Regions from separate parts of the Streptomyces sp. NPDC059010 genome, predicted to be linked through region 1. Evidence: riboswitches for the same ligand, from Rfam matches in the RefSeq annotation. Region 1 holds a riboswitch; the other holds the start of a gene.
The links. Region 1 has a riboswitch for cyclic di-AMP ahead of ACFWYS_RS03880 (M23 family metallopeptidase). Riboswitches for the same ligand answer to the same signal wherever they lie in the genome.
Positions count from the first base shown of each region.

Region 1 (5,456 bases):
ACGGTCGGCAACATCGACTCCGCGGCCGTACGCGCCTTCTACGAGCGCCACGTCCGGCCCGCCACGTCCACCGCGGTGGTCGTCGGCGACCTCACCGGCGTCGACCTCGACGCCCTGCTCGGCGACACCCTGGGCGCCTGGACCGGCTCCCCGGCCGAGCCGCGGCCGGTCCCGCCGGTGACCGCCGACGACACCGGCCGCGTCGTCATCGTGGACCGCCCCGGCGCCGTCCAGACGCAGCTGCTGATCGGCCGGATCGGCCCGGACCGGCACGACCGCGTGTGGCCCGCGCAGGTGCTCGGCACGTACTGCCTCGGTGGCACCCTCACCTCCCGTCTGGACAAGGTGCTGCGCGAGGAGAAGGGCTACACCTACGGCGTGCGCGCCTTCGGGCAGGTCCTGCGCTCCGCCCCGGACGGCACGGGCGCGTCGATGCTCGCCATCAGCGGCTCCGTCGATACCCCGAACACCGGCCCGGCCCTGGACGACCTCTGGAAGGTCCTGCGCGGCGTCGCCGGCGAGGGGCTCACCGACGCCGAGCGGGACTTCGCCGTGCAGAACCTCGTCGGGGTGGCGCCGCTGAAGTACGAGACCGCCGCGTCCGTGGCGAACACGCTGGCCGACCAGGTCGAGCAGCACCTGCCCGACGACTACCAGGCGAAGCTGTACCAGCAGCTCGCCGCGACCGGCACCGTCGAGGCCACCGCCGCGGCCGTGAGCGCCTTCCCGGTGGACCGGCTGGTGACGATCCTCGTCGGTGACGCGGCCGAGATCCACGGGCCCGTCGAGGCCCTCGGCATCGGCGAAGTCACCGTCGTGGCGGCCGAATAGCGGACAGGCACGGCGCGGGGCGACGGCACGCGCGCGTAGGGGCCCTGGTGACTCACCGGTCACCAGGGCCCCTTTATGCCCGAATTGAGGGAGAGGCTGCCTGTCTGGCCTGTGGGATGCGCTACAAAACCCGTGATCCGTTTGGGTATTGAAAGACGTCCCGCTTAGCGTCTTCCGGGCTGTCCGTCAGGCACTGCGCCGCGTCCGCGGCACCGGTCAGCCATCGCCGAGTCCCCGTACGGCGCAAGCCAGGGGAGCCGGGGACCCATCGAAGTCCCTGGGGTGAATCGGACGCCCGCGCCAGTCGCGAGGGGGTCCGTAGGAGACCTTCCTGCTCCGAACCCGTCAGCTAACCCGGTAGGCGAGAGGGAAGGAAAGGACCAGCCTCTACATGGCGTTCACCTGCGCCACCGGGAAGAACCGCGCCTCCGGGAAGCACCGTCGTCCCGGCCGGTTCGAGCGCACCACCGCCCGCGCGGCGGGCGTCGCCGCTCTCACCGCCACCGGTGTCATAGGCACTCTGGCCGCTCCGGCGCTCGCCGCCGAACCCGCCGCCGAGCAGACCAGCCTCATCCCGGTCATCACCATCGACAACTCGATCGCCGACCAGATCGCCGACCAGGCGGCCGCGCAGGAGGAGGCGGCCCAGGAGGCCGCCGCCCTGAAGAAGGCCGCCGAGGAGGCCGCGCGCAAGAAGGCGGCCGAGAAGGCCAAGCAGGAGCGCGAGGCCAAGGAGCGCGCCGCCCGTGAGGCCGAGCGCAAGCGCCTGCTGTCGTACGTCGCCCCCATAACCGGCTCGTACGTCTCCACCGGCTACCTGGCCGGCGGCGCCGTCTGGTCCTCCGGCAGCCACACCGGCATCGACTTCCACGCCGCCAGCGGCACCTCCGTGCACGCGGTCGCCTCCGGCACCGTCGTGGAGGCCGGCTGGGGCGGGTCGTACGGCAACCAGATCGTGATCAAGATGAACGACGGTACGTACACCCAGTACGGCCATCTGTCGTCCATCGGCGTCTCGGTGGGCCAGAGCGTCACTCCGGGCCAGCAGATCGGCCTGTCCGGAGCCACCGGCAACGTCACCGGCCCGCACCTGCACTTCGAGGCGCGGACCTCGCCGGAGTACGGCTCCGACATCGACCCCGTCGCCTACCTGCGCTCGCACGGCGTGAACATCTGACCCGCACGTCCCCTCGAAGCCCCGGCTCCCCGAGCCGGGGCTTTCGGCGTTTCGGAGACGATCGGCTGACCAAAAAATATCCATGGATTCCGGCCCGCCGTCGGAAATTCCGGCCGGTTGCCATAGAGTCACTGAACACACGTCATTCGTCGACGTTTCACGGGGATTAAGGCGGAGGTCGGTCATGCGTATTCCGGCGCATTCGGTATGCACGGCGATCCGGGACGACATCGTCGCCGGTGTCTACGAGCGTGGCGGCCGGCTCACCGAGGAACTCCTCGCGCGCCGCTACGGAGTCTCCCGCGTCCCCGTGCGTGAGGCCCTGCGCACCCTGGAGGCGGAGGGCTTCGTGGTGACCCGGCGGCACGCGGGCGCGTGCGTCGCCGAACCGACCGAGGAGGAGGCCGCCGACCTGCTGGAGATGCGCCTGCTCCTGGAGCCGCTCGGCGCCGCCCGGGCCGCCCAGCGGCGCACCGAGGCCCATCTGAAAGTCCTGCGCGGCCTGGTCAGGCTGGGGCAGGAGCGGGCCAGGCGGGGGAACAGCGACGACCTGCGCTCCCTGGGCGGCTGGTTCCACGAGACGCTCGCGCAGGCCTCCGGCAGCCCCGCCCTGACCTCGATGCTGACCCAGCTGCGCCACAAGATCGCCTGGATGTACGCCGTGGAGGCGCCGGTCGACCCGGTGGAGTCCTGGACCGAGCACGGCGCGATCGTGGACGCGGTGGCGCGCGGCGACGGCGAACGCGCCCGCGCGATCACCATGCTGCACACCGAGCGCTCGACCTCCGCGCACCGGCTGCGGTTCGGCTCCGGCGGTGACCGCGCGGAGCGTGTGAGGAATTCGCAACATCCCGTAAACATGCCGAGCCTGCGGCATTAACACGGGCGCCGTATACAAAGAAGGGATATTCGGTGGCGGGAAATTTCCGCTGCCCTTTTTCGGGTGCCGTGAATTCCGTCGGCCGCCGCGCGGAAACCCGTATGCCTCCTGCTCGAAAACGACGAAGCCGCGCCCGCCGGAAAGACGGACGCGGCTTCACCGCTTGCTGCGGAGTCCCGCTCAGGTCATTCAGACCGTCTCGGGCAGTTCCTCAAGGCCCTCGGAGACCAGCTTCGCCAGACGGTCGAGGGCGACGTCCGCACCCTCGGCGTCGGAGGCGAGGACGATCTCCTCGCCGCCCTGGGCGCCCAGACCCAGGACAGCCAGCATGGAAGCCGCGTTGACGGGGTTGCCGTCAGCCTTGGCGATCGTCACCGGGATACCTGCGGCCGTGGCGGCCCGGACGAAGATGGAAGCGGGGCGGGCGTGGAGACCCTCGGCCCAGCCGACGTTGACGCGGCGCTCAGCCATGTGATGCTGCCCTTCGGTGTTCAGGGTTGTCTAGACCAGTTTCCCACACCCGTGAAGCATGCCGGGAGGGACAAAACACCCCTCTCGCGGTGACCGTCGGGTCGCGGCCTCGACCCGACATACGTCCTCCACAGACTGCCTCGCGCCGTTGTCATACGCGAGCCGTAACCTGGGCCCCATGCAGAGCGCCTCGGACCGGCACGAGTACCCCGCCCACTGGGAAGCCGACGTGGTGCTGCGCGACGGCGGCACCGCGCGCATCCGCCCCATCACCGTTGATGACGCCGAGCGCCTGGTCAGCTTCTACGAGCAGGTGTCGGACGAGTCGAAGTACTACCGCTTCTTCGCGCCCTACCCGCGACTGTCCGCGAAGGACGTCCACCGCTTCACGCACCACGACTTTGTGGACCGGGTGGGACTCGCGGCCACGGTGGGCGGCGAGTTCATCGCAACCGTACGCTACGACCGGATCGGCGCCGACGGAATGCCCGCGTCGGCACCCGCCGACGAGGCCGAGGTCGCCTTCCTCGTCCAGGACGCCCACCAGGGGCGCGGCGTCGCCTCCGCCCTTCTGGAACACATCGGCGCGGTCGCGCGCGAGCGCGACATCCGCCGGTTCGCCGCCGAGGTGCTGCCCGCCAACACCAAGATGATCAAGGTCTTCACGGACGCCGGGTACACACAGAAGCGCAGCTTCGAGGACGGCGTCGTACGTCTGGAGTTCGACCTGGAGCCGACGGACCGCTCACTCGCCGTGCAGTACGCGCGCGAGCAGCGCGCCGAGGCCCGGTCCGTACGGCGGCTGCTGACGCCCGGCTCCGTCGCCGTCATCGGCGTCGGCCGCTCACCCGGCGGGGTGGGCCGCGGCGTCCTCGGCAACATCAGGGACGCCGGGTTCACGGGGCGGCTGTACGCGGTGAACAAGGCGTTCCCGCAGGACCTCAAGGAGCTCGACGGCGTGCCCGCGCACCGCTCCGTGGGGGAGATCGGGGAGCACGTCGACCTCGCGGTGGTCGCCGTACCGGCCGAGTACGTCCCCGAGGTCGTCGCCGAGTGCGGCGAGCACGGCGTGCAGGGGCTGGTCGTCCTCTCCGCCGGGTACGCCGAGAGCGGGCCCGACGGGCGGGAGCGTCAGCGCGCACTCGTACGGCACGCGCGTGCGTACGGCATGCGCATCATCGGGCCGAACGCCTTCGGCGTCATCAACACCTCCGCCGACGTACGGCTGAACGCCTCGCTGGCCCCCGAGATGCCCCGCCCCGGCAGGATCGGGCTGTTCGCGCAGTCCGGGGCGATCGGGATCGCGCTGCTGTCCCGGCTGCACCGCCGTGGCGGCGGAGTGACCGGCGTCACCGGTGTGTCGACCTTCGTGTCGTCCGGCAACCGCGCCGACGTGTCCGGCAACGACGTCCTGCAGTACTGGTACGACGACCCGGACACCGACGTCGTCCTGATGTACCTGGAGTCCATCGGCAACCCCCGCAAGTTCACCCGCCTCGCCCGGCGCACGGCGGCGGCGAAGCCGCTGGTCGTCGTGCAGGGCGCCCGGCACGGCGGTGCGGCACCGCAGGGCCACGCCGTACGGGCCACGCGGCTGCCGCACACCACGGTGTCCGCCCTGCTGCGCCAGGCCGGCGTGATCCGGGTCGACACGATCACCGAGCTGGTGGACGCGGGCCTGCTGCTCGCCCGCCAGCCGCTGCCGGCCGGGCCGCGCGTCGCGATCCTCGGGAACTCCGAGTCGCTGGGGCTGCTGACGTACGACGCCTGTCTGTCGGAGGGCCTGCGGCCGCTGCCACCGCTGGATCTGACGACCGGGGCGTCGGCCGAGCACTTCCACGCCGCGCTGTCACGCGCCCTGGCCGACGACACCTGCGACGCGGTCGTCGTCACCGCGATCCCGGCGATCGGGGACGCCTCGACCGGGGACGCCGAGCTGGCCGAGGCCCTGAGAACGGCGGCCGAGCGGGTACCGGGGAAGCCGGTGCTGGTGGTGCACGTGGAGCTCGGCGGGCTCGCGGAGGCACTGTCGGCCGCGGCCAGCACCGCACCACAGGCGCGTCCGAAGACGCCCGGCACCACGACGCGCGCCCACCC
Region 1 is NZ_JBHYJA010000003.1:22,036-27,491, forward strand. It holds gene ACFWYS_RS03875 (M16 family metallopeptidase) at 1-831, shown strand, start outside; cyclic di-AMP (ydaO/yuaA leader) riboswitch at 1,046-1,210, shown strand; gene ACFWYS_RS03880 (M23 family metallopeptidase) at 1,223-2,008, shown strand; gene ACFWYS_RS03885 (GntR family transcriptional regulator) at 2,193-2,888, shown strand; gene ACFWYS_RS03890 (HPr family phosphocarrier protein) at 3,078-3,359, opposite strand; gene ACFWYS_RS03895 (GNAT family N-acetyltransferase) at 3,538-5,456, shown strand, end outside.

Region 2 (5,456 bases), on a different contig from region 1:
AGTACGTCACCTGTGACGTGGAGACGATCTGCCTCGGCCAGGCCGGCTCGGCCGCCGCGGTCCTGCTGGCGTCGGGCACCGCGGGCAAGCGGTTCGCACTGCCGGGGGCCCGGGTGGTGATCCATCAGCCGGGGCTGCCCGAGCCGGTCGAGGGCCAGGCGAGCGATCTGGCCATCCAGGCCGACGAACTGACACGCGTTCGGGTCCGCCTTGAGGAGATGCTCGCCCACCACACCGGGCGCGACCGGGAACAGGTGAGCGAGGACATCGAGCGGGACAAGATCCTCGACGCCCGGGAGGCACTGGAGTACGGGCTGGTGGACCGGATCATCCCGAGCCGCAAGGCCACCCTCGCCCCGCCGACGGGACGGTGACCGGCCGGTGCTTCCACCCGAGTTGCCGCCCCTTCCCGCGCTGACCCGCGCGGAGGGGGAGCTGATCGACCGTTACCTCGACGTGGTCGACCTGCTCGGCCGGATCAACCCGGCCCAGCACGGCGACACCTACCGCGGACTGCGCGCCGCCCAGGCGCTCGTGAGCAAGGCGGCCGCGCTGCGGGACGCGCTGGCGCTGATGCACCAGCGCGGCGAGACGGAGCTGCACGCGCTCACGCTGGCGCGTGCGTTGCGCGTGCTGGACGGGGAGCGCCGCACGGCTCGCGTCACGGTGCCGCCGCGCTCCGACAGTTGACGTCCCCTACGGACCCGGATCCGGACACCCCGACCCTCTGACGAGGCGTCCGGCCCGGCGCCGAAACGGACCAAATGGCGTACCCCCTTTCGGCGTAGTCACCTCTCCTTTTGCGCGCCCTTCAGGGTTGCGCAAGGGGCATGACCGCTAGGCGGAATTGGGCGTTCCATCCCTGGTCCGAGGCTCCTCGGGCACCTGGACACCGACCCGGACGCAAGGGTGTCCACCCGAACGGGTGAGTGGTGAGTAACACCACAAATCCCCGATTCCGTTGGGTTTTTCGTTCATCCGTGCGTCAAGATCCCTGTCTGACGACAAGCCCCCGCCACAGCGGCGGGGCGGTCCGGGCGGACGCCGAGTCCTGCCGCCGCCCGGATGACCGGTCGACAGGAGTGGATCGGCAGGAGTGGAGGACCCGAGCAAGACGGGTCGCCGGAGCGGACGTTCGTTCGAGCCGAGCAACCCTTGGGGTGAAGCCGCGGCAACGCGGCCGGGCAACTTCGCCAGCCCGAATCCGACAGGTCATCCTTCACAGGCGGCTGACGAAGGGTTGCGCATGACTGCGCTCAATCGTGTCCCGTCGCTCATGGTCCGGGCCGGTACGGCTTCGGCTCTCACCATCGCCGCCGTGGGCGGATCGATCGTGGCACCCGGCTTCGCCTCCGAGGCGGAGGCCGCCACGCCGGCGTCGAAGGCACTTCAGGTCGCGGCCTCGAAGAAGGGCTCCCCGTACAGGTGGGGCGCCACCGGGCCGAACCGGTTCGACTGCTCGGGGCTCACGCTGTACTCGTACAAGAAGGCGGGCAAGAAGCTGCCCCGTACGGCGGCCCAGCAGTACAACAAGACACGCCACATCTCCGCCGGCAACCGCAAGGCCGGGGACCTGGTGTTCTTCCACTCGGGGTCGAACGTCTACCACGTAGGCATCTACGCCGGGAAGGGAAAGCTCTGGCACTCCCCGAAGAGCGGTGACGTCGTAAAGCTGCAGAAGATCTGGACCAGGAGCGTCTGGTACGGCCGGGTCAAGTGACCCTCCCGGGGGCGGTGGCGGCGGTCTGACACGCCGTCACCGCCCTCGGGGCCGCAGGCTCTCAGAGGGCCGCCAGCGGCCCCGCGAGGAGCCCCAGGCCGAAGGCCGTCAGCGCGGCGCCCGTACCGACCGTGACCGCCCTCGCGGCGCGCGGCCGGCGCAGCCACCTGCCGAGCCGGTCCACCAGCAGGGCGACCACCTGGAACCACACCAGCGCGATCGCGAGCACGATCAGCGCGAGCAGCAGCGTCCGGGGCAGCGCCGGAGCGCCCGCGGGCACGAACTGCGGCAGCACGCTGAGGAAGGTCAGCGACGCCTTCGGGTTGAGGGCGTTGGTGACGAAGCCCTGCCGCAACGGGCGGCCGGTGGAGTCCTCGCGCGCGTCGGCCACCTCGGTGTGCCGCTGCCGCAGCGTCTGGACGCCCAGATACAGCACATAGACACCGCCCACCACCTGCAACGCCCGGAACAGCGCCGGTACGGCGGCCAGCACCGCGGCGACCCCCACCACCGCCAGCGTCACATGGACCAGCAGCCCGGCCCCGATCCCGAGGGCGCAGGCGATGCCGGCCCGGCGGGAGACGAGGGCGTTGCGTACGACGACGGTGAAGTCGGCCCCGGGCATGGCGACCAGGCCGGCGGAGACCCCGGTGAAGGCGATGAGCTGAGCGTCCATGCGGCCAGAGTGCCGTGCGGAAGCCTTCAGCAGGTATGTCGAATATTCTGGAAGGGCCTTAAGCATCGCTTTAGGCTCGGCCCGTCCGGAGGAAGCCACCATGTACGACCCGACCCGCCTCGCCGCTCTGGTTGCGGTCGCGGAGGCGGGGTCGATCACCAGGGCCGCCGAGCGGCTCGGCTACACCACGCCCGCGCTCTCCCAGCAGCTGGCGAAGCTGGAGCGCGAGACGGGCACCGCCCTTCTGGTACGGCACCACCGCGGGGCGCGGCTCACCGGCGCGGGCGAGTTGCTGGTGGCCAGGGCACGGCGGGTGCTCGACGAGTTGGAGCGGGCCCGGCACGAACTGGCCCGGCTGACCGGGCTGTCCGGCGGCACGCTCCGGCTGGCCACCTTCCAGACCGCCGGCATCCATCTGCTGCCCCCGGCCCTGAGCGCCTTCCGCCGGGCCCATCCGGACGTGGAACTGACGATCACGGACTACGAACCCTCGGCCGGTGTCGCCGCCGTGGCCTCCGGCGAGGTCGACCTGGCCCTGACGCACACCTACGAGCCGGGCGATCCGACCCCGCTCCCGTCCTCCGTCGGCGTCGAAGCGATCCTCGTGGAGGAACTGGTCCTGGTCTCCGCCCCGGGCCACGCCCTCACCAGCGGGTCCGCTCGCCTCCCCCTGGCCGAACTCGCCGGACAGCCCCTGATCAGCATGGCCCCGGACGCTCCGGCCCGGCGGGGCGTCGAGGCGGCCCTGGCCCGGGCCGGCGCCACGCCCTCGGTCCTGGTCCCGACCCCCGGGTATCTCCTGGTGTGTGCGCTGGCCAGCGCGGGGCTCGGCGTCGCGGTCGTACCGGAGATGGTGGCGCGCACGTCGGTCACTCCGGTCGGGGTGCGCGCGCTGGAGGACGGCGGCCTGCGCCGTACGATCTCGGTCGCCCACCGCGTGGACGAGGCGGCTCCCGCGGCGGACGCCTTCAGGGCGTTGCTCCGCGGCACCTTCGGCCGAGCCCATCAGCCCTGAGCGGGCCTGGTCCACAAGCGCCCGACGGAGTGCTACGGCTCTTGCGCCGCGGGCACTCGTACGGTCCACGGCACCTCGACGGACACGGTCTTGCCGCCCTCCCGGGTGGGCCGCACCCTCATCTTGCCGCCGCACTCCGCGGTCAGCCAGCGGATGATGACCAGACCGCGGCCGTTGTCCTGCTGGACGGCGGCCGGCAGCCGCCTGGGCAGGCGCGGATGGCTGTCGGTCACGCCGATGCGCAGTTGTTCGTCACGGTCGAGCTCGATGTCCACCGTGAAGGTGGGTGACTGCCCGAGGGTGTGCTGTACGGCGTTGGTGGCCAGTTCGGAGACGATCAGCCGAATGGTCTCGGCCTCCTCCGAGTCCGGTGGCAGCCCCCACTCGGCGAGGGTGGAGACCACATAGGCCCGGGCCGCGGAGACCGAGGCGGGATCGCTCGGCAGAGTGACGGATGCTTCCAGGTGATCTGCCATGGCGATGTCGTCCCTTTCCCACGGGACCGAAGTCCGACACGGAGCGGATGGTTCGAGTACGGTCCCGGACTGGTGCTTCGTCGCCAGACTGCCATTACCGCGCCCGTCAGAGGTGGCGATCCACCAAGATATGCATATATCTGTCGCTCGAAGCGGTGAACTCTGCGACGGCAGACCGTATTTGGGCGGCTCGGTTGGAGTAAGGAGTTGTCCATGCAGCACGGTCCCGTGGTGCGCCGCAGAAAACTGGGCGCAGAACTGCGTGCGTTGCGCACCGAGGCGGGGCTCACCAGTGGTGAGGCGGCCCGGCTGGTGGGCTGGCACCAGTCCAAGGTGAGTCGGATCGAAACCGGCGCCAGCGGGGTGAAACCGGCCGATGTGCGGTTACTGCTCGACGCCTACGGCGTGCGGGACGCCCAACTGCGGGAGTTGTTGCTGGTGTTGGCGGGCTCCGACGAGGGGGGCGGCCGCCATCACTGGTGGCATGCGTACCGCGGAGTGCTGCCGCCGACGTACCGGGATTTCATCAGCCTGGAGTCCCAGGCGAGTGCGATGCGCACGCTGGAGACGTCCGTTGTGCCCGGGCTGCTGCAGACACCCGAATACGCCCGGGCGGTGACCCGGGCCGCGGTGAGCGGGCTCGACGACGCCGCCGACGAACGGCTGGACGCGCTGGTCGCGGTGCGGCTGGCCAGGCAGGACGTGCTGCACGGCGATCCGCCGCTGAAGCTGTGCGCGGTGCTGGACGAGGCGGTGCTGCGCCGGGAGATCGGCGGGCCCGAGGTGATGGCGCGGCAGCTGGGGCGGCTGATGGAGGCGGCGCGGCTGCCCCAAGTCCGGCTGCAGGTCCTGCCGTTCGCGGCCGGAGAACATATCGGCATCACCGGGCCTTTCGTTATCTTCTCATTTTCGAGCACCTCTGATCTGGATGTGGTTGTTCTCGACCACTTGACGAGTAGCCTCTACCTCGAACGGAAAGAAGACCTCCAGGCCTACACGGAGGCCTTCAACGCCCTTCGGATCCACGCCCTTTCGCCCGAGGAATCGATGGATTACATCGCCGCGCTTGGTGGCGGCGCGTAAGGAGGCACCATGACCGCACTGCCTCGGAAGGTGACTTCAAGTACCGATCTCCCCGCTGCGCGATGGCTGCGCAGCAGCTACAGCACGGGAGCGAACAACTGCGTCGAGACGACACGGGCGCACTCCGGTCCCTGGATCGGACTGCTCGCCGTACGCGACTCCAAGGATCCGGCCGGACCCGCGCTGCTCTTCTCCCCCGAGAGCTGGGCGGGTTTCACGGCCGCGTTCCAGTCTTAACCGTTCCGATCAGTCCTGACCGGTTCTGATCGGTTCCACTCTGATCAGTTCCGCCGATACGCCGGCACGGCCGTGTCACGCCGACTCATGGTCGTGTCTCGCAGATCACCCGTACAGCTCGTTCGATCTGCCCCTCGGAGAGGTCCGCGCGGGCGGTCAGCCTCAGCCGTGAGATGCCGTCGGGGACGGAAGGAGGACGGAAACAGCCCACGGCGAGGCCTGCCGTCCGGCACTCGGCCGCCCAGGCCA
Region 2 is NZ_JBHYJA010000046.1:77,559-83,014, reverse strand. It holds gene ACFWYS_RS36895 (ATP-dependent Clp protease proteolytic subunit) at 1-374, shown strand, start outside; gene ACFWYS_RS36890 (hypothetical protein) at 382-690, shown strand; cyclic di-AMP (ydaO/yuaA leader) riboswitch at 1,033-1,243, shown strand; gene ACFWYS_RS36885 (C40 family peptidase) at 1,247-1,720, shown strand; gene ACFWYS_RS36880 (LysE family translocator) at 1,782-2,396, opposite strand; gene ACFWYS_RS36875 (LysR family transcriptional regulator) at 2,497-3,411, shown strand; gene ACFWYS_RS36870 (ATP-binding protein) at 3,444-3,887, opposite strand; gene ACFWYS_RS36865 (helix-turn-helix domain-containing protein) at 4,101-4,970, shown strand; gene ACFWYS_RS36860 (DUF397 domain-containing protein) at 4,980-5,207, shown strand; gene ACFWYS_RS36855 (8-amino-7-oxononanoate synthase) at 5,293-5,456, opposite strand, start outside.
Region 2: it holds a riboswitch for cyclic di-AMP, as region 1 does, so the genes downstream of both, ACFWYS_RS36885 (C40 family peptidase) here and ACFWYS_RS03880 (M23 family metallopeptidase) in region 1, are expected to answer to the same signal.